One region of the Ramlibacter sp. MAHUQ-53 genome, then DNA from elsewhere that is predicted to be linked to it. Evidence: riboswitches for the same ligand, from Rfam matches in the RefSeq annotation. Region 1 holds a riboswitch; the other holds the start of a gene.
What was found. A riboswitch is a leader RNA that binds a small molecule or an ion and turns the genes downstream of it on or off. The one in region 1 is predicted to bind glycine.

Region 1 (10,005 bases):
GAGATGGCCAGCCTCACGCCCTACTCCGGCAAGTTCGCCGGCCGGCGCATCGACGCAGGCCGGCTCTCGGTGGACCTCGCCTACAAAGTCAAGGACCGCCAGCTCGCGGGCGAGAACCGCTTCGTGATCGAGCGCATCAAGCTCGGCGAGCGGGTGGACAGCCCCGACGCGGTGAACCTGCCGCTGGACCTGGCCATCGCCATCCTCCAGGACAGCGATGGCGTGATCGACCTGGACCTGCCCGTCACCGGCAACCTGGACGACCCGCAATTCAGCTACGGGCGCGTGATCTGGCGGGCCTTCACCAACGTGCTCACGCGCCTGGTGACCGCGCCGTTCCGCGCGCTGGGGCGGCTGCTGGGAGTGGAGTCGGACACGCTGCAGGCGGTGGCCTTCGACCCGGCGAGCGCCGCCCTCGCGCCGCAGGAGCAGGAGAAGCTGGTCACGGTGGCCCGCGCGCTGGAGCGGCGGCCGGGCCTGCGCCTGGCCATCGTCCCCAACTACGACCCCGCGCGGGACAGCACCGCGCTGCAGGAGCAGGCCATGCGCCGTGCGGTGCTGGCCGAGGCCGGCGTCCGCCTCGGGCCGAACGAGCAGCCGGGCCCGCTGGACCTGTTCAACACGAAGGTGCAGTCCGCCATCGAGCGCCAGCTCAAGGCCCGCACGGGCGGCGGCTTCAGCCTCAAGCTGCTGGACGACGTGAAGGATGCGCTGCGCAGCGCGAAGCCGGAGGACGCGGCGCGCTACGCGAAGCTGCTGGAGCAGCTGCGGCCCACCTACCCGGTGACGCCCGCGCAGCTCGCCGGCCTGGCCCGCCAGCGCGGCGAGGCCGTGCGCGCGCACCTGGAGCAGGCCGGCCGCCTGGCGGCGCAGCGCATCGAGGTGGCCGAGCCGGCGCCGGCCGGGGGCGGCCCCGCCGGCGGGCAGCCGCAGGTGCCCCTGCGGCTGGAGCTCAAAGCAGCGACAGCGCGAGCTGGTTGAGGCGGCTGCCCGGCTCCACCAGCGAGTCGAGGATGCTGAAGTGGTTCAGGCCCGGCAGGGCCTCCACCACCGGCACCCGCGCCGCGCCCCAGGCCTGGCGGATCAACTCGTTGTGCCGCAGGAACTCCATGCTCTCCTTGCCGCCGGCGACCGCGTAGAGCGAGCCCAGGCGCGGCGCCGGCAGCAGCGCGGGGCTGGCGCGCAGGGCGTCCTCGGGCGTGAGGCGCAGCGCCGCCTGCAGCGAGGGCGTGTGGCGCAGCGGCTCCAGGTCGAACAGGCCGGAGATCGACAGCGCGCGCGTCACCAGGTCGGAGGGCAGCGAGCGGTCGAAGTCGTTGAAGTAGCAGGCCAGCATCATGGCCGCCAGGTGGCCGCCGGCCGAGTGGCCCGCCAGGGTGATGCGGCGCGGGTCGCCGCCGAAATCGGCGATGTGCTTCCAGGTCCAGGCCAGCGCCCGCACCATCTGCATCGTGATCTCGGGCAGGGTGACCGCCGGGCACAGGTCGTAGTTGGGCACCACCACGCAGGCGCCGGCCTGGGTGAACGCGGGCGCGATGAAGGAGTGGTCGGCCTTGTCCAGCGAACGCCAGTAGCCGCCGTGGATGAAGACCACCACCGGCGCGCGGGCGCGCTGCGCGGGGAACACGTCGAGTGCCTGGCCGGGCGTGGGGCCGTAGGCGATGTCGAGCGTGCAGGGCGCGCTGGCGCGCACCCGCTGCGAGTCACGCGCCCAGCGGGCGAGGTGCTCGCCGTGCTCGGGCACGCGGGCGCGGTTGTTGTACTGCTGCTCCAGCCACTCGGTGTCGTCGTACTTCATGCGGGGTCTCCTCGAACCCCGGCTTTATAGCGCGCCGCGGGACGACTCAGGCGCCCGGGCGGCGCGGGTGCTTGCGGTCCTGCGTGCCGGCGCCCGGCTCGCGGCCGGGCCGGCCGGGCGCGCCGCCCGCGGCACCGGCATCGTCGGCGTCTTCGGCGCCCTCGCCCATGTCCATGAGCAGGTCCACGCGCCGGCGGTGGGCCACGGCGTCGTCCTCGAAGGGATGGATCGCGCGGTCCAGGCCGATGGCCAGGTCGAGCCGCCGCAGGCCCTGCGCCCCGCCGCCGGCCAGCGGCAGGCGCGCGGCGAGCCACGCCTGCAGGTGGGGGCTGTCGGCCGCGTCGAGGCTGGTGGCCAGGCCCTCCATCAGCAGGGTCACCGTGGCCCGTTCGGTCGTGGCCGGCAGGGTGGCCAGCCAGGTGACCAGCCGTTCCCGCAGGGGCAGCGGCATGGCCGGCCCCGCCAGGCCCAGGCCCAGGCCCTGCATCGCCGCCAGGCAAGCCTCGTCCCCGAGCGCCGGGGCGGCACCGGCCAGGCGCTGCACCAGCATGCCGAGCGCGGGCAGCGTCAGGTCCACGCCGCCGACGGCCTCGACGACCGCCTGGACCGCCTCGGCGCGCGGCTCCGCCGCGAGGGGAGCCTGCGGCGCGAGCACCACCTGGAGCAGGGCCCCGCCCACGTCCGGCGGCACGGGCGCGCCGCCCAGGGCGGCCACCAGGCGGTCGATCGAGACCAGCACCAGGTGCGGCGCGCGGGACAGCGACAGGGCCAGCACCTCCTGCGCGAAGCGCGCCGTCGCCGGCCCGTCGCCGGCCTCGATGCCCAGCACCTGCAGCGCGGTGCGGACCACGGCGGCGGCCGGCTCGGCGGACAGGCCCGGCAGGTGGCGCGCGAGCACGTCCACCAGGGCCTGGCGGGCGGCCCCGGCCTGCGCCTCGTCCGGCTCGCTGCCCTGGAAGCCGGCCAGGACGCCGGCCAGGGCGGCCTCGCGCTGCGGCGGTGCGAGCATCGGCAGGTGCATCAGCACGCGCCCGAGCACGGCCCGCTCGAAGGGGTGCGGGGCGGCCAATTGGACAGGCGCGTCGAAGTCGGCCTGGGTGGCGTCGCAGATGCCTTCGGCCAGGCCCCGCAGCGCGTCGTGCAGCGCCTGGGCCTCGAGCTGCGGCGCGGCGGCCAGCGCCTGGCCGCACAGGGCGTGCGCCATCTCCACCTGCAGCGTGGGCCGGGCCTGCGCCAGGACGCAGGCCGCGACCATCGCCACGAAGCGGTCACCCTGCACCTGCGCGCGGGCCTCGAGGGTGCGGGCCAGCAGCCAGGGGCCGAGGCCGCTGCCCGCGTCGCCGCCGGCGGCGGCTTCGGACAGGCCCTCGATGGCCTCGCCCAAGCCGTCGGCGTCGAGCCGGCCGGCCGAGGCCGCCTCGGCCAGGGCATCGAATAGCCAACCCCGCAGGTCGCGCCCCTGGCCGTCCAGCTCCAGCGCCAGGCCATAGGCCTCCACCAGGGCGGTGAGCGTGCCGTCCTCTATGTCGCCGCGCGGGACGCTGGCGAAGGCCTCGAGCACGTCGTCCAGGCAGGCCTGGCGCAGGGCCGGGCCGGCGCTGGCCAGGCCGAAGGTGGACAGGACCGCCTCCACGCAGGCCGCCGCCGGGACCGGCGCCAGGCCGGGGCTGGCGTCCAGCGCGGTGGCTCGCACCACGGTGGCGACGAGTTCGCTGCGGGTCGCGGCGGCCAGGTGGCGGCCGCCCAGGCCCTCGGCCACGCCGGCCATGAGGTCGCGGATCACGGGCGGGGACAGCGACTCGCCGGCCCGCGCCAGGGCCTCGAAGGCCTCGCGCCAGCCGCCGGCGCCGGCCACCAGGGCCTGCATCGCGGCGGTGCGCTGGGCCGCGGTCAGGTGCGAGGCCGCGGCCACCAGCCGCACGGCCACGCGCGCGGCGATCTCGGCCCGCGCTGGCGCGTCGGCCTCACGCGGGAACTGGCCGGCGATCGCCACGGCCACGGCGCCCGGCGATTCGCCGATGGCGGGGCCGAACAGGTCGGCCTCGGCGGGCGTGCCGCGGTCGTGGGTGGGGTCGGAGAAGCTGCGCATGCGCCCGGCGGAGGGCGGGGACAGCCCCGGGACGCTGGGGGAAATCTTGCGGTCGCCGTCCATGAGGGACTCCTTCGCAGCATGCGCTGCGGCGGCCTGACGGGCCGCCCGGGACTCTCCCTGGAGTTGCTGGCCCTGTGGACAACGGGTCTGTCCTGCGCATCCTAACCATGAACACCAAAGGACTCAACAGTTCGCAACGCGCGCGCAAAAAGGCGCGCAGGCCGATCCGCCGCCGGACTTGGGGTTACAATGAAGCTCTCCGTGGGGGGGTAGCTCAGCTGGGAGAGCGTCGCGTTCGCAATGCGAAGGTCGGGAGTTCGATCCTCCTCCTCTCCACCACACATTCGAAAAAGTCCTTGCATGCCAAGGACTTTTTTTTGGCCCGCCATTCGACGCGCAGTCCGGCCTCTCGCCCAGGCGTCAATCCACCATGCGCTGCGCCACGAACTGGCGCAGCAGCGACATCACCGGCGCTTCGCTGCGCCCGGCCAGGGTCACGTAGACGAACCGTGCGGTCGCCTTCAGGACGGGCCGCACCGGCAGCACGGCCAGGGAGCCCGCCTCGATCCGCTCCCGCGCGGTCGCCAGCACGCCCAGCAGCACCGCATCGGTGCGCTCGGTCACGTCGATCAGGCTTTCGATGTCATCGCACTCCAGCGTCCGGAACTGCGCCGGATTGGCTTTGGGGCCGTACTGGCCGACCAGGAGCCGGGCCACCTCATCGGACAGGGGCGTGGAGGCGATGGGATAGGCCAGCAGGTCATCCAGCGTCACCACCTTCTCCCTCAGCAGGGGGTGCCCGTTGCGCACCATCCAGCCGCCGGCCATCTCGGCGACCGGCTCGATGTTCAGGTCTTCCGCCGGCGGAACCAGACGCATGTCCACCACCAGCGCATCCAGCTGGCGGTCCCGCAGCTGGATCAGCTGCAATTGCGTCGGCCCCCGCACCACCTTGACCCTCACCTGGGGATGCGCCAGCGCCATGTGGCACATCAGCGGCGTCATCAGGATGGCGCCGGGCCCGGAGCCCAGGCCCACCCGCATCACGCCGGCATGGGACTCGCGCATCAACTCGGCACCGCGTTTGAGCTCGGAGGCCTCCAGGACGATGCGCCGCGCCCGCTGCAGCAGCTGGCGGCCCAGCACCGACAGCTCGTTGCGCTTGCCGACGCGGTCCAGCAGCAGCCCGCCGACCTCGGACTCCAGCGCCTGGATGCTGCGGCTCAGTGCCGACTGGGTCAGGTGCAGCTTCTCCGCCGCGCGGCTGAAGGACCCGGTTTCGGCGACAGCCAGGAAGTGTTCGAGGTGGCGGATGTTCATGTCACGCTAAAGCAAGAAAGATGCGCTCCCCGAATGATGAACAGGAAAATAATGCATTGGACACATCGTTTTCCCCTCCCTAGCATGGGTCTTACCTGCTGATCCGGCAGGCAACCCCCGCACACGAGACCCGCTCCATGACCGCCAGCAAACGCCACTTCCTCCGCCGCGCCGCGGCCACCCTCGCCGGCCTGTCGCTGGCCGGCGCCGCCGCCGCGCAGACCTTCCCGTCCAAGCCGGTGACGCTGATGGTTCCCTACCCGGCGGGCGGCGTGTCCGACGTGGTCGCCCGCACCCTGAGCACCACCCTGGGCAAGCACCTGGGCCAGCCGGTGATCGTGGAGAACCTGGGCGGCGCCAGCGGCGGCATCGCGGCGCAGAAGGTGCTGGCCAGCCCGGCCGACGGCCATGTCATCTTCCAGGGCTCGCCCAACGAGCTGATCCTGGCGCCCCTGTCGAACGCCGCCATCAAGTACAAGCCCGAGGACTTCCGCCTGGTCCAGATGATCACCATCAACCCGATGGCGATGTTCGCGCGCAGGGACCTGCCCGCCAGCAACGGGGACGAGCTGCTGGCCTATGCCCGCAAGGGCGCGGCCGACGGCAAGCCCCTGACCTATGCCAGCGTGGGCCCCGGCTCCATGTACCACCTCCTGGGCGAGCACATGTCCAGGCAGACCGGCATCCCGATGACCCACGTGCCGTACAAGGGCGCGGCCCCGGCCTTCCAGGACCTGATGGCCGGGCTGGTGGACGTGTTCATCTCCCCCTACGGCAAGGGCCAGATCGCGCTCGTCGACGAGGGCAAGCTCAAGGCGGTGGCAGTGCTGTCGGCCGATCGCCAGGAGCCTCTGAAGAAGGCCCCGCCGCTGCACGATGCCGCGCCGCTCAAGACCTTCGTCTTCGACACCTGGTCGGGCTACTTCGTGCGCAAGGACACGCCCGAGCCCATCGTGCAGGCCCTGCACAGGGCCCTGAGCGAAGTGGCCAACGACCCCGGCGTCCGCTCGGCCCTGGAGGCGCAGGCCATGATCGTGCCGCGACCGCAGCCGCTGGCGGCGATGGGCAAGGTCTACGCCGACAACACCGACAAGTACCGCGCCATCGCCCGCTCGATGAACCTGCAGCCCCAGTGAGTGCGGCCATGAAGGAGACCTACCTGGGGCACTCGCTGTCGCAGCGCGTCGGCGAGTTCATCCAGATCCGCCGCGACATCCACGCCCATCCCGAGATGGCTTTCCAGGAGCACCGCACGGCGGCCCTGGTGGCGGCCAAGCTGGCCGGCTGGGGCTACGAGGTCACGACGGGCATCGGCGGCACGGGCGTGGTGGGCCGCCTGCAGCGCGGCGCCGGTTCCCGGGCCCTGGGCCTGCGGGCCGACATGGACGCGCTTCCCATCACCGAGGACAACGGGCGCGAATGGAGCAGCCGCCATGCCGGCGTGATGCATGCCTGCGGGCATGACGGCCACACCGCCACCCTCCTGGCGGCGGCCCGCCTGATCGCGGAGGACGTGGACTTCGACGGCACCCTGAACCTGATCTTCCAGCCCGCGGAAGAAGGCGCCGGTGGCGCCTTGCGCATGATGGAGGACGGCCTGTTCGAGCGCTTCCCCTGCGACGCGGTGTTCGCGCTCCACAACATGCCGGGCCTGGAGGCCGGGTCCTTCCACTTCCGGGTGGGGCCGACCATGGCGTCCAGCGACAACGTCACCATCACGCTGCGCGGCGTGGGCGGCCACGGGGCCATGCCGCAGACCACCGCCGACACCGTGGTCGCCACGGCGGCCATCGTCACGGCGCTCCAGACCGTGGTGTCGCGCAACGTGGACCCCTTGAAATCCGCGGTGGTCACCGTCGGCGCCATGCATGCCGGAACGGCCAACAACATCATCCCGGACCTCGCCACGCTCGAATTGAGCGTGCGCGCCCTGGACCCGCAGGTGCGCACGCTGCTCAAGGAGCGCATCTGCGACCTGGTGAACCTGCAGGCCGCCAGCTTCAAGGTGAAGGCCGACATCGACTGGCGTGACGGCTACGCCGTGCTGGTGAACACGCCGGACGAAACCCGCCTGGCGACCCAGGTGGCGCTGGACCTGTTCGGGCCGGACCGGGTGAATCCCGAGGGCCAGCCGCTGACCGCCAGCGAGGACTTCGCTTTCATGCTGGAAAAGGTGCCTGGCAGCTATGTCTATGTCGGCAACGGCGGCCCGGGGACCCCGGGCGCCTGCATGGTCCACAACCCGGGCTACGACTTCAACGACGAGATCATCGAGCCGGGCGCGCGCTTCTGGGCGGGCCTGGTGGCCCGATACCTGAAGGAGCCCGCTGGCGCCTGACCCCTCCACCACTGCGCGAGCCGGGAGAGACCGCGTCACGGCGCGGCGCCGAAGGAGCAACCGCCCCGGAAACTCTCAGGTACCCAGGACCGGCCCGCGCACCCGAATACTCTGAAGAGCCGCTGGCCTCGTCCGCCGGCGCACCGAAGGAGCAAGCCCGCGGCGCCTCGCGACCGCAGGTGAATCTCTCAGGTTCCGAACAGAGGGGGCGTTCGACGCGCGACTGGCGCGGCGGACTCCCTTCTCGACGTCTGGAGCAACCTGATGAAGACCTTTGCAGTGATCGGTGGCGGCATCACCGGCGTGACCACCGCCTACGCCCTGGCCCAACGCGGATACGGCGTCACCGTCATCGAGCGGCACCGCTATGCCGCCATGGAGACCTCGTTCGCCAACGGCGGCCAGCTCTCGGCGTCCAACGCCGAGACCTGGACCCATCCGTCCACCCTCCTCAAGGGCCTCAAGTGGATGCTGCGCCAGGATGCGCCGCTGCTGGTCAACCCCAAACCCTCCTGGCACAAGATCTCGTGGTTCGCCGAGTTCATCGCCAGCATCCCCAAGTACGAGTCCAACACCATCGAGACGGCGCGCCTGGCGATCGTCGCGCGGGACCACCTGTTTTCCTGGGCCGCGGCCGAAGGCATCGACTTCGACCATCGCCGCGAAGGCATCCTCCACATCTACCGGGACCGCAAGGGCTTCGAGCATGCGGGGAAGGTCTCGCAGCTGCTGGCCGCCGGCGGCCTGCAGCGCCGGGCCGTCACGCCCCAGGAAATGCGCGCCATCGAGCCGACGCTGGCGGGCGACTACTACGGCGGCTACTACACCGAGAGCGATTCCACCGGGGACATCCACAAGTTCACGCAGGGCCTGGCCGCGGCCTGCGCGCGAATGGGCGTGAAATTCCTCTACGGCGAGGACGTGCTGTCACTCGATTGCGACGGCCGCCGCGCGCGCGTGGACCTGGACGACGGCACGGGCTCGCGGACCGAATCCTTCGACGCCGTCGTGGTGTGCGCCGGCGTGGGCAGCCGGGCGCTGGCGGCGCAGCTGGGCGACCGCATCAACGTCTATCCGGTCAAGGGCTACTCGATCACGGTGAACCTGCTGGACGACGCCAGCCAGGCGGCGGCGCCCACCGTGAGCCTGCTGGACGATGAGACCAAGCTGGTCACCAGCCGCCTCGGGGCCGACCGCTTCCGGGTGGCGGGAACCGCTGAGTTCAACGGCTTCAATCGCGACATCCGGGCCGACCGCATCAGGCCGCTGGTCGAGTGGGTGCAGCAATGCTTCCCCGGGGTCAGCACGCGCCAGGTGGTGCCCTGGGCTGGCCTGCGGCCGATGATGCCGGACATGATGCCCCGCGTCGGCCGGGGCCGGCAGGCCAACGTGTTCTACAACACCGGGCATGGCCACCTGGGATGGACGCTGAGCGCAGCGACCGCCGATCTCCTGGGGGAGCTGGTGGCGCAGGGCGCGAAGCCGGCCGGAAGTCGCCTGCCGATCACGGCGACGGCTTCGGCGGCCCAGGCCAGCTGAAACGAGAGGCGCCCCGCCGGCGGCATGCCGCCGGCGGGGCGCCGTGGTGGCCCGTGGCGCCGGGCGTCGTCAGGCCGGAGACTTCACCGACTGCATGTAGCGGTCGAACGGGGTCTCGGTGAAGCGGAACCACATGTGCGCGTCGGCCGCGAACCGGGTGTAGTCGGTGTAGATCTTCTTCCAGTCGGGATTGGTGTCGCTCAGCTGGTCGAACAGCGCCAGCGCGTGCTTGTGCGCGCCGGCGACGACGTCCTGCGGGAAGGGCCGCAGCTTGGCGCCACTGGCGACCAGCTGCTTGAGCGCGGTCGGGTTCCGGCTGTCGTACCGCGAGATCATGGTCTGGTGCGCCGCCAGCGACGCGCTTTCGACGATGGCCTTGTTCTCGGGGGACAGCGCCTCGAACGCCTTCTGGTTGATCAGGAAGTCGACCTGGCCCGTGCCTTCCCAGTAGCCCGGGTAGTAGTAGTTGGGCGCCACCTTGTGGAAGCCCAGCTTCTGGTCGTCATAGGGGCCCACGAATTCGGCGGCGTCGATGGTGCCCTTCTCCAGGGAGGCGTACACGTCGCCCCCGGGGATGTTCTGCGGGACCACGCCCATGCGCTCGAGGATCTTGCCGTTGAAGCCGCCCACGCGGAACTTCAGGCCCTTGAAGTCGGCCGCCGACTTGATCTCCTTGCGGAACCAGCCCCCCATCTGCGCGCAGGTGTTGCCGCCCAGGAAGTTGACGATGTTGTACTTGGCGAAGAGTTCGCGCATCAGCTTCATGCCGTTGCCATCGAGCATCCAGGCGGTCATCTGCCGGGTGTTCATGCCGAAGGGGACATTGGTGCCGATGGCAAACGCCTCGTTCTTGCCGAAGAAGTACAGCGAGGCCGTGTGGCAGGCCTCGACCGTGCCGTTCTGCACGCCATCGAGCAC
Region 2 (10,005 bases), on a different contig from region 1:
GGCCGAAGCCGCGGGTGTCCACGCCGCCGGCCTGCACGCTGTTGTAGTTCGGCGCGGCGCCGCCGTTGTGGATCGCCATCGCACCATCGCGCTGCTGGTTGTGGAAGGGGCAGCGCGGGCGATTCACCGGCAGGTGCTGGTGGTTGGTCCCCACCCGGTACAACTGGGCGTCGTGGTAGGCGAACAGGCGCCCCTGCAGCATGCGGTCCGGGGAGTAGCCCAGGCCCGGCACCACATGGGCCGGCGAGAACGCGGCCTGCTCCACCTCGGCGTGGTAGTTCTCGGGGTTGCGATCGAGCTCCAGCACGCCCACCGGCAGGCGCGGGAAGTCGCCATGCGGCCAGACCTTGGTGAGGTCGAAGGCGTCCCAGCCGGTGCGGGCCTCCCAGGCGATGCGCTGGTCCTCGGTCATCACCTGGATGAACACGTTCCAGCGCGGAAAGTCGCCGCGGGCGATCGCATCGAACAGGTCACGCTGCGCATAGTCCGGGTCCTCGCCGGCCAGGCGCACCGCGTCGGCGGCGGACAGGTTGCGGATGCCCTGCAGGGTCTTGAAGTGCCACTTCACCCACACCCGCTCGCCGGCGGCGTTGATCAGGCTGAAGGTGTGGCTGCCGAAGCCGTCCATGTGGCGGTAGCCGTCGGGCGTGCCGCGGTCGGAGAACAGCATGGTCACCTGGTGCAGCGACTCAGGCGCGCGGCTCCAGAAGTCCCACATCATCGTGGGCGACTTCAGGTTCGTCTGCGGGTCGCGCTTCTGCGTGTGCACGAAGTCGGGGAACTTGATCGGGTCCTTGATGAAGAACATCGGCGTGTTGTTGCCCGCCAGGTCCCAGTTGCCCTCCTCGGTGTAGAAGCGGATCGCGAAGCCGCGCGGGTCGCGCTCGGTGTCGGCGCTGCCCCGCTCGCCGCCGACGGTGGAAAAGCGCACGAAGGTCTCGGTCTTCTTGCCGATCGCGCTGAACAGCGCCGCCCGGGTGTACTTCGTGATGTCGTGCGTGACGGTGAAGGTGCCGTAGGCGCCGGAGCCCTTGGCATGCACCACCCGCTCGGGGATGCGCTCGCGGTTGAAGTGCTGGAGCTTCTCGAGCAGGTGGAAATCCTGCAGCAGGATGGGCCCGCGCGGACCGGCCGTGATCGAGTTCTGGTTGTCGGCCACCGGGATGCCGGAGGCGGTGGTCAGGCGCTGGATGCTCATTCGATCTTCTCCTGGTCGTGGGGTCGGGGGTTCGGTGCGAAGTGTGTTTGCCGCTGCAAAATGGACAAAGCCAATTGCATGAATCGCAGCGATAGCTTTTCTGCCGGGCCACGCGCAAGACTCATCAATGGCCGAGGCACGCTACGCTTGGCCCCGAAGCGATACAAGGAGACAACTGTGAGCAATCGTTACCCCCTGGCCGAACTCGCCGGCCTGCCCGAGGACATGCGCGCGCGCATCCTGGAGGTGCAGGAAAAGAGCGGCTTCGTGCCCAACGTGTTCCTGGCGCTGGCGCGCCGGCCGGCCGAGTGGCGGGCCTTCTTCGACTACCACGACGCGCTGATGCTCAAGGAGGGCGGCAGCCTCACCAAGGGCGACCGCGAGATGATCGTCACCGCGACCAGCGCCGCCAACCACTGCCTGTACTGCGTGGTGGCGCACGGCGCGATCCTGCGCATCTACGAGAAGAAGCCCCTGGTGGCCGACCAGGTGGCGGTGAACCACCGCAAGGCCGACATCACGCCGCGCCAGCGCGCGATGCTGGATTTCGCGATGAAGGTCTGCCTGCGCTCGCACGAGGTCGAGGACGCCGACTTCGAGGCCCTGAAGGCCCATGGCTTCGACGACGAGGACGCCTGGGACATCGCCGCCATCACCGCGTTCTTCGGCCTGTCCAACCGCATGGCCAACGTCACGGGCATGGCGCCCAATCCCGAGTTCTACCTGCTCGGGCGGGTGCCGCGGCAGAAGTAGGGTAGGGCCGGGCCTTACTCGAGGTGGGGCCGCAGCCAGTCGGGCAGCGGCGCCGACTTCTGCCTGGGGAAATCGACCCACACCGTGGTGGCGCCGCCGGCGGCGCAGATCACGTCGGGCTCGCTGGCGCGGGCCATGGTCGCCCAGGTCTCGAAGCTGGTGCGGCCGGGGTCGCTGGCGTACATGCGAAGCAGCACCACGTCGGGGTACTCCAGCTGCTTGTAGAAGTTGCAGAAGGCGTTGACGATCACCGGGCCCTGGCCGGTGGGCGTGGGCGGGCCGCCCAGCGACTGCATCCAGTCCACCCGCGCCATCTCCAGGTAGCGGAAGTAGACCGTGTTGTTCACGTGCCCCATGGCGTCCATGTCGCCCCAGCGCACGGGGAACGTCATCTCGAACACCAGTTTCTTCTTCTCGGGAATCTCGATCTTCATCGGTGGGCCTTGACGGAGGAAAGGATGCCCAGCGTGAACAGCACGCAGGCGACGGATTGTGCGGGGTCGGGCCAGCGGCCCTCCCACGCGAAGGCGTAGAGCAGCGCGAACAGCGTCTCGCTGACGATCAGCTGCCCGCACAGGCTGGCGGACAGCCGCTGGCTGGCCACGTTCCACAGGATCGTGGCCAGCCAGGCCGAGCCCAGGCCGGTGGCCAGGCTCAGGAACAGGTAGCGCCCGGCCTGGGGCTGGGCCAGCATCTCGGCCGGCGACGAGCCCGCCAGAAGCCACAGCGCGAGGGCGCCCAGGCCGGTGGCCACCCCCAGCCAGTTGGCCCAGTCGGTGGCGGCCACCTCGCGGTGCCGGCGCAGCCAGGCGGCATTGAGCAGCGCGAAGGCCGTCCAGCTCGCCAGGGAGACCACGGCCAGCGCCACGCCGCGCCACCAGTGGACGGCCGAGCCCGGCTCCTGCGCCTGCGGCGCGGACATCATCAGCGCCAGGCCGGCCGCCGTGAGCAGCAGGCCCGGCAGCAGCGCCATCCAGCGCAGGTGTCCCGGCTTGCCGAGGAACATCACCCACACCGGGATGGTGCCGATGATCAGCGCGGGCACCTCGGCGCCCGCGTCGCGCACCGCGAACACCAGCAGCGTGTAGTAGCCGGTGAAGCCCAGCAGGCTCAGGCCCAGGGCGCCCAGCGCCTGGCGCAGGGTGGGCAGCGGGCGGCGCGCCAGCGCCATCACCAGCGCGGAGAAGGCGCCGTAAGCCACGAAGCGGCCGCTGGCCAGGTCGACCGCCGAAAAGCCCTCGACCATGCGGGGCATGACGAACACCAGGCCCCACAGGGCCCCGGCCGCGAGGCCCGCCAGGACGCCCCGGAGCACTAGGGTGTGTCCTCGAATTCCCCGGGCCCGCGTTGGGGCGCAATCGGGATGGATTGCGCACCGACGGAGCGCGGCATGGGCTGATGCCCATGCAAGCGACGAGGCGTGCAAGACGCCCGATTTCGCCCCAACCCGAAGGGCTCCTGCCTTGGCGGGCGGTGCGCTGCGTTGCAAAACCGGGCAAGGCGTACAGCCTTGCCCTGGGTTTTGCGCCTTGCGCCCCATCCCGCCAAGGCAGGAGCGCGGCCCGGGGAATCCGATGACACACCCTAGAGGGCGAAGCCATCATCGGCGGCGATGATGGAGCCGTTGATGAAATGGCTCTCGCTGCTGGCGAGCAGCACCAGCAGCGCGTCGAGGTCCTCGGGATGGCCGATGCGCTTGCGCGGGAGCATGTCCACCAGCTTGCGGCCCTGCTCGGTCTGCCAGTGGTGGTGGTTGATCTCGGTGTCGATGTAGCCGGGGCAGATCGCGTTCACGTTGATCTCGAAGCGGCCCCACTCCAGCGCCATCGACTTGGTCATGTGGACCACCGCCGCCTTGGCCATGGCGTACACGCCGATCTGCGGCAGCGGGCGCAGGCCGGCCATCGAGGAGACATTGATGATGCGCCCGCCGGTGAAGGTGCCGGGGGCCGCGCCGCGCGCGCGCGCCAGCATGCGCTTGGCGACTTCCTGCGCGACGAAGAAGGCGCCGCGCACGTTGGTGTCGAAGACGAAATCGAAGTCTTCCTCCGAGACGTCCTGCAGGCGCTGGGTCGTGCCCACGCCGGCGTTGTTCACCAGGATGTCGATGGAGCCGACCTCGGTCTCGGCATGGGCCACGGCGGCGCGGATGCTGTCGAGGTCGGTCACGTCCATGGGCGTGATGTGGGCGTCGCCGCCCTCGCCCTCGATCTGCGCGCGCAGGTCCTTGAGGTTCTCCACGCGGCGGGCCGCGAGCACGACGGCGGCGCCGGCCCGCGCCAGGGTGCGCGCGAACTGCGCGCCCAGGCCGCTGGATGCGCCGGTGACCATTGCAACGCGGCCGGACAGGTCGATGGTGTAGCTCATGTCGTCTCCTCGGGGCGCCAGGGTGCGCCGGAGCGTCCCGCGGCAGGCAATAGAATCGTTCGCGGTGCGCCGGTACCCCTCGGGGCAGCGGCTCAAGACGGACTGGAACCATTATCAGCGAGACAACATGACGCAAGAAGAGATCCTGTCGCAATACGGACCCCGCGAAGCGATGGAGTACGACGTGGTCGTCGTCGGCGCCGGCCCCGCGGGCCTGGCCACCGCGATCCGCCTGAAGCAGCTGGCTGCCGAAAGCGGCAAGGAGGTGTCGGTGGTGGTGCTCGAGAAGGGTTCCGAGCCCGGCGCGCACATCCTGTCCGGCGCCATCATGGACCCGCGCGCGATCAGCGAGCTGTTCCCCGACTGGCAGGCCCTGGGCGCGCCGCTGAACCAGCCCGTCACCGAGGACATCTTCCTTTTCCTCACCGAGCAGGGCGCCACCCGCACGCCCAACGCGCTGCTGCCGAAGAACTTCCACAACGAAGGCAACTACATCATCAGCCTGGCCAACCTCACGCGCTGGATGGCGCAGCAGGCCGAGGCGCTGGGCGTGGAGATCTTCCCCGGCTTCCCCGCCGGCGAGGTGCTTTACCGCGAGGACGGCTCGGTCAAGGGCGTGGCCACCGCCAACATGGGCATCGGCAAGGACGGCGAGCCCACCGAGAACTTCCAGCTCGGCATGGAGCTGCACGCCAAGTACACCGTGTTCGCCGAGGGCGCGCGCGGCCACCTGGGCAAGCAGCTGATCGCGAAGTACAGGCTCGACGAGGGCCGCGACCCGCAAAGCTACAGCATCGGCATCAAGGAGGTCTGGGAGATCGACCCGGCCCGCCACAAGCCGGGCCTGGCCCTGCACAGCGCCGGCTGGCCCCTGGACAACAACACCTACGGCGGTTCCTTCCTGTACCACATGGAGGACAACCAGGTGGCCGTGGGCTACGTGGTCGGCCTGGACTACGCCAACCCCTGGCTCTCGCCCTACGAGGAGTTCCAGCGGTTCAAGACGCACCCCAACATCCGCTGGTACTTCGACACGCCCGAGGGCGGCAAGCCGGCCAAGCGCCTGGCCTATGGCGCCCGCGCGCTGACGGTGGGCGGCCTGCTGTCCCTGCCGAAGCAGGTGTTCCCCGGCGGCGCGCTGGTGGGCTGCGACGCCGGCTACCTCAACGCGTCGCGCATCAAGGGCAGCCATGCCGCCATCAAGAGCGGCATGCTGTGCGCCGAGGCCGCCTTCGAGGCCCTGGGCGCCGGCCGCCAGGGCGACGAGCTCACCGCCTACCCCGAGGCCTTCGAGCAGTCCTGGCTGTACGCCGAGTTGAACAAGGCGCGCAACTTCAAGCAGTGGTTCAAGAAGGGCCTGCCCCTGGCCACCGTCATGACCGGCATCGAGCAGTTCGTGCTGCGCGGGCACATCCCCTGGACCCTGCACCGCGAAAAGCCCGACCACGTGTACCTCAAGCCGGCCGACCAGTGCCCGCGCATCGAGTACCCCAAGGCCGACGGCAAGCTCACCTTCGACCGGCTCTCGTCGGTGTTCATCTCGAACACCAACCATGCCGAGGACCAGCCGGCCCACCTCACGCTCAAGGACGCCTCGGTGCCCGTGAACGTGAACCTGGCGAAGTTCGCCGGCCCCGAGGCGCGCTACTGCCCGGCCGGCGTGTACGAGTTCGTCAAGGACGACAGCACCGGCGCCGACCGCCTGCAGATCAACGCGCAGAACTGCGTGCACTGCAAGACCTGCGACATCAAGGACCCGACGCAGAACATCGTGTGGGTGGTGCCCGAGGGCGGCGGCGGCCCCAACTACGCCAACATGTAAACGGCGCCCGCCTGGCGGCTACAATCGCCGGGTTGTCAGGAGAGCGCCTGCCCCCGAGCAGGCCGCCGAAGGCGCAGGCTCATCGCCGAACGCTCAGGCACCCAGGACTGGCAACGCGCGGCGCTCGCGCCGCGTTTCCTTGCTGGAGAGAGGTACTTTCGCGGTACCCACCGAAGGAGCAAGCCCCCGCGCGGGGTGAATCTCTCAGGTAAAGCGGACAGCAGGGCTCCCCCATGGTCGTACCACATGGTCGTACCATGGCCCGCAGCCCTTTCCCGGAGACCCGGATGTCCGCCCCGAACGCCACCCCTGAGCCCTCCCTGCAGCACACGCCGCTGCACGCGCTGCACCTCGAACTGGGCGCGCGCATGGTCCCCTTCGCGGGCTACGCGATGCCGGTGCAGTACCCGGCCGGCCTCATGGCCGAACACCAGCACACCCGCGCGGCCGCCGGCCTGTTCGACGTCTCGCACATGGGCCAGCTGCGGCTGGTCGGCCCCGACGCCGCGGCCGCCTTCGAGACGCTGATGCCGGTGGACGTGGTCGATCTCGCGGTGGGCCGACAGCGCTACGGCCTGCTGCTCACCGACGAGGGCACCATCATCGACGACCTGATGTTCGTCAACCGCGGCGGCGACCTGTTCGTCGTCGTCAACGGCGCCTGCAAGGCCGGCGACATCGCCCACATCCAGGCCCGCATCGGCTCGCGCTGCGAGGTCGTGCCCCTGCCCGAGCGGGGCCTGCTGGCGCTGCAGGGGCCGCAGGCCGCCGCAGCCCTGTCCGGCCTGGTGCCCGGGGTCGAGAAGCTGGTCTTCATGACCGGCGCCGCCTTCCTGTGGGATGGCACCGAGCTGTTCATCACCCGCAGCGGCTACACCGGCGAGGACGGCTTCGAGATCTCCGTCGAGGCCGGCAAGGCCGAGGCCCTGGCCCGCGCGCTGCTGGCGCAGCCCGGCGTCATGCCGATCGGCCTGGGCGCGCGCAACTCGCTGCGCCTGGAGGCGGGCCTGTGCCTGTACGGCAACGACATCGACACCACCACCACCCCGGTCGAGGCCGGCCTGGCCTGGGCCATCCAGAAGGTGCGCCGCAGCGGCGGCGCGCGCGCGGGCGGCTTCCCCGGCGCCGCCCGGGTGCTGGCCCAGCTCGATGGCACCGCCCCCCCGGCGCGCCGGCGCGTCGGCCTGGTGGCCCTGGAGCGGGTGCCGGTGCGCGAGCACACCGAACTGCGCGACGCGCAGGGCCGACGCGTCGGCGAGGTCACCAGCGGCCTGCTGGCCCCCAGCGTGGACAAGCCGGTCGCCATGGCCTACGTGGACGCCGCGCTGGCAGCCCACGGCACCCGCGTCGACGCCATCGTGCGCGGCAAGGCCGTGCCGATGGAGGTCGCGCCCCTACCCTTCGTGCCGCCCCGCTATTTCCGCGGCTGAACCGCCGCAACGCCCCTCAACGAGACAACAACCGGAGAAAAACCATGACCCTGAAGTTCACCCCCGACCACGAATGGATCCGCGCCGAGGGCGACGGCCCCGCCACGGTGGGCATCACCGTGCACGCGCAGGATGCGCTGGGCGACGTGGTGTTCGTCGACCTGCCCGAGGTCGGCCGCAGCTATGCCAAGGGCGAGGTCGCCGGCGTCGTCGAGTCCGTCAAGGCCGCGGCCGACGTGTACATGCCCCTGGACGGCGAGATCACCGAGGTCAACGAGGCCCTGCGCGCCGACCCGTCGCTCGCCAACAGCGACCCGCTGGCCGCCGGCTGGTTCTTCAAGGTCAAGCTGGCCAATCCCGCCGAGGTCGACGCCCTCATGGACGAGACCGCCTACGACGCCTTCGCCAAGAACGGCGCCTGACCCTTCCTCCCCAACACCTCTGACGGACCCGCCGCGATGCTGATGCAAGCCGCCCGCCCGCTGGGCGAACTCGAGAACCCCAGCGAATTCATCCCGCGCCACATCGGCATCTCCGAGGCCGACGAGCGCCACATGCTCTCGGTCGTGGGCGAAGCCTCGCGCCGCGCCCTGATCGAAGGCATCGTGCCGCGCTCGATCGCGCGCAGCACCGAGATGAAGCTGCCCCCGGCGGTGACCGAGGCCGCCGCGCTCGCCGAGCTCAAGGCCATCGCCTCGCGCAACAAGGTGATGCGCAGCTTCATCGGCCAGGGCTACTACGGCACGCTCACGCCGCCGGTGATCCTGCGCAACATCCTGGAGAACCCGGCCTGGTACACCGCCTACACGCCCTACCAGGCCGAGATCAGCCAGGGCCGCATGGAGGCGCTGGTCAATTTCCAGACGATGGTCTGCGACCTGACCGGCATGCCCATCGCCAACGCCTCGATGCTGGACGAGGCCACCGCCGCCGCCGAGGCGATGACGCTGGCCAAGCGCAGCGTCAGGAGCAAGTCCAACCGCTTCGTGGTCTCGGGCGACTGCCACCCGCAGACCATCGAGGTGGTGCGCACCCGCGCCAAGCCCCTGGGCCTGGAGGTGCTGGTCACGACGACCGCCGATGAATGGGCCGCGGCCCTGGCCGGCGAGCACTTCGCCGCGCTCGCGCAGTACCCGGCCTCCACCGGCCGGATCGACGACCTGCGCGCCGACGCGGACAAGACCCACGCCCAGCACGGCGCCTTCATCGCCGCCGCCGACCTGCTGGCCCTGGCGCTGATCGTGCCGCCCGGCGAATGGGGCGCGGACATCGTGGTCGGCACGACCCAGCGCCTGGGCATGCCCATGGGCGCCGGCGGCCCGCACGCCGCCTACATGGCCTGCCGCGACGAGTACAAGCGTTCGCTGCCCGGCCGCCTGGTCGGCGTGAGCGTGGACAGCCACGGCAACCCCGCCTACCGCCTCGCGCTGCAGACGCGCGAGCAGCACATTCGCCGCGAGAAGGCCACCTCCAACATCTGCACCGCGCAGGTGCTGCCGGCGGTGGTGGCGAGCATGTACGCCGTCTACCACGGCCCCCAGGGCCTGCGGCGCATCGCGCAGCGCGTTGCGGCCTACACGGCCATCCTGGCGCGCGGCCTCGCGCAGCTGGGCTTCCAGGCCGTGAACGCCACCGCCTTCGACACCCTGTGCGTGAAGGCCGGCGAGGAGGCGGTGCGCCGCATCGCCGAGCGCGCCCTGGCCGCCGGCGCCAACCTGCGCCACGTCGACGCGACCACGCTGTCGATCTCGCTGGACGAGACCACCACCCGCGAGGACCTCACCCTGCTGTGGTCCGCCTTCGCCGGCCGCGACCAGGCCGTGCCCGGCTTCGAGGCCTTCGAGAAGGGCGTGGAGCCGCTGATCCCCGAGTCGCTGCGCCGCACCAGCGCCTACCTCACGCACCCGGTGTTCAACACGCACCACAGCGAGACCGGCATGCTGCGCTACATCCGCGCGCTGTCGGACAAGGACCTGGCCCTGGACCGCAGCATGATCCCCCTGGGCTCGTGCACCATGAAGCTGAACGCCACCAGCGAGATGATCCCCATCACCTGGCCGGAGTTCGCCCACCTGCACCCCTTCGCGCCGCGTGATCAGCTCGAGGGCTACGCCGAGCTCGACGAGCAGCTGCGCGCCTGGCTGTGCCAGGCCACCGGCTATGCCGGCATCAGCCTGCAGCCCAATGCCGGCTCGCAGGGCGAGTACGCCGGCCTGCTGGCGATCAAGGCCTGGCACGAGAGCCGCGGCGACCACCACCGCACCGTCTGCCTGATCCCCTCCTCCGCGCACGGCACCAACCCGGCCAGCGCGCAGATGGTGGGCATGCAGGTGGTGGTGACCGCCTGCGACGCCATGGGCAACGTGGACCTGGCCGACCTGCAGGCCAAGTGCGAGCAGCACTCGGACAAGCTGGCCGCGGTGATGATCACCTAC

Region 2: another riboswitch for glycine. It lies ahead of gcvT (glycine cleavage system aminomethyltransferase GcvT); the one in region 1 lies ahead of ACT80S_RS18055 (D-amino acid dehydrogenase).

The regions. Positions count from the first base shown of each region.
Region 1 covers NZ_JBQWTS010000015.1:30,043-40,047, forward strand. Annotated here, with positions in the region: gene ACT80S_RS18020 (DUF748 domain-containing protein) at 1-981, shown strand, start outside; gene ACT80S_RS18025 (alpha/beta hydrolase) at 953-1,798, opposite strand; gene ACT80S_RS18030 (hypothetical protein) at 1,845-3,950, opposite strand; tRNA gene ACT80S_RS18035 (tRNA-Ala) at 4,154-4,229, shown strand; gene ACT80S_RS18040 (LysR family transcriptional regulator) at 4,311-5,210, opposite strand; gene ACT80S_RS18045 (Bug family tripartite tricarboxylate transporter substrate binding protein) at 5,348-6,346, shown strand; gene ACT80S_RS18050 (M20 aminoacylase family protein) at 6,355-7,548, shown strand; glycine riboswitch at 7,560-7,650, shown strand; gene ACT80S_RS18055 (D-amino acid dehydrogenase) at 7,813-9,087, shown strand; gene ACT80S_RS18060 (TRAP transporter substrate-binding protein) at 9,157-10,005, opposite strand, start outside.
Region 2 covers NZ_JBQWTS010000001.1:366,275-376,279, forward strand. Annotated here, with positions in the region: gene ACT80S_RS01645 (catalase) at 1-1,198, opposite strand, end outside; gene ACT80S_RS01650 (peroxidase-related enzyme) at 1,376-1,951, shown strand; gene ACT80S_RS01655 (acyl-CoA thioesterase) at 1,966-2,385, opposite strand; gene ACT80S_RS01660 (DMT family transporter) at 2,382-3,266, opposite strand; gene ACT80S_RS01665 (SDR family oxidoreductase) at 3,536-4,318, opposite strand; gene ACT80S_RS01670 (electron transfer flavoprotein-ubiquinone oxidoreductase) at 4,446-6,140, shown strand; glycine riboswitch at 6,167-6,260, shown strand; glycine riboswitch at 6,273-6,371, shown strand; gene gcvT (glycine cleavage system aminomethyltransferase GcvT) at 6,428-7,570, shown strand; gene gcvH (glycine cleavage system protein GcvH) at 7,615-7,992, shown strand; gene gcvP (aminomethyl-transferring glycine dehydrogenase) at 8,029-10,005, shown strand, end outside.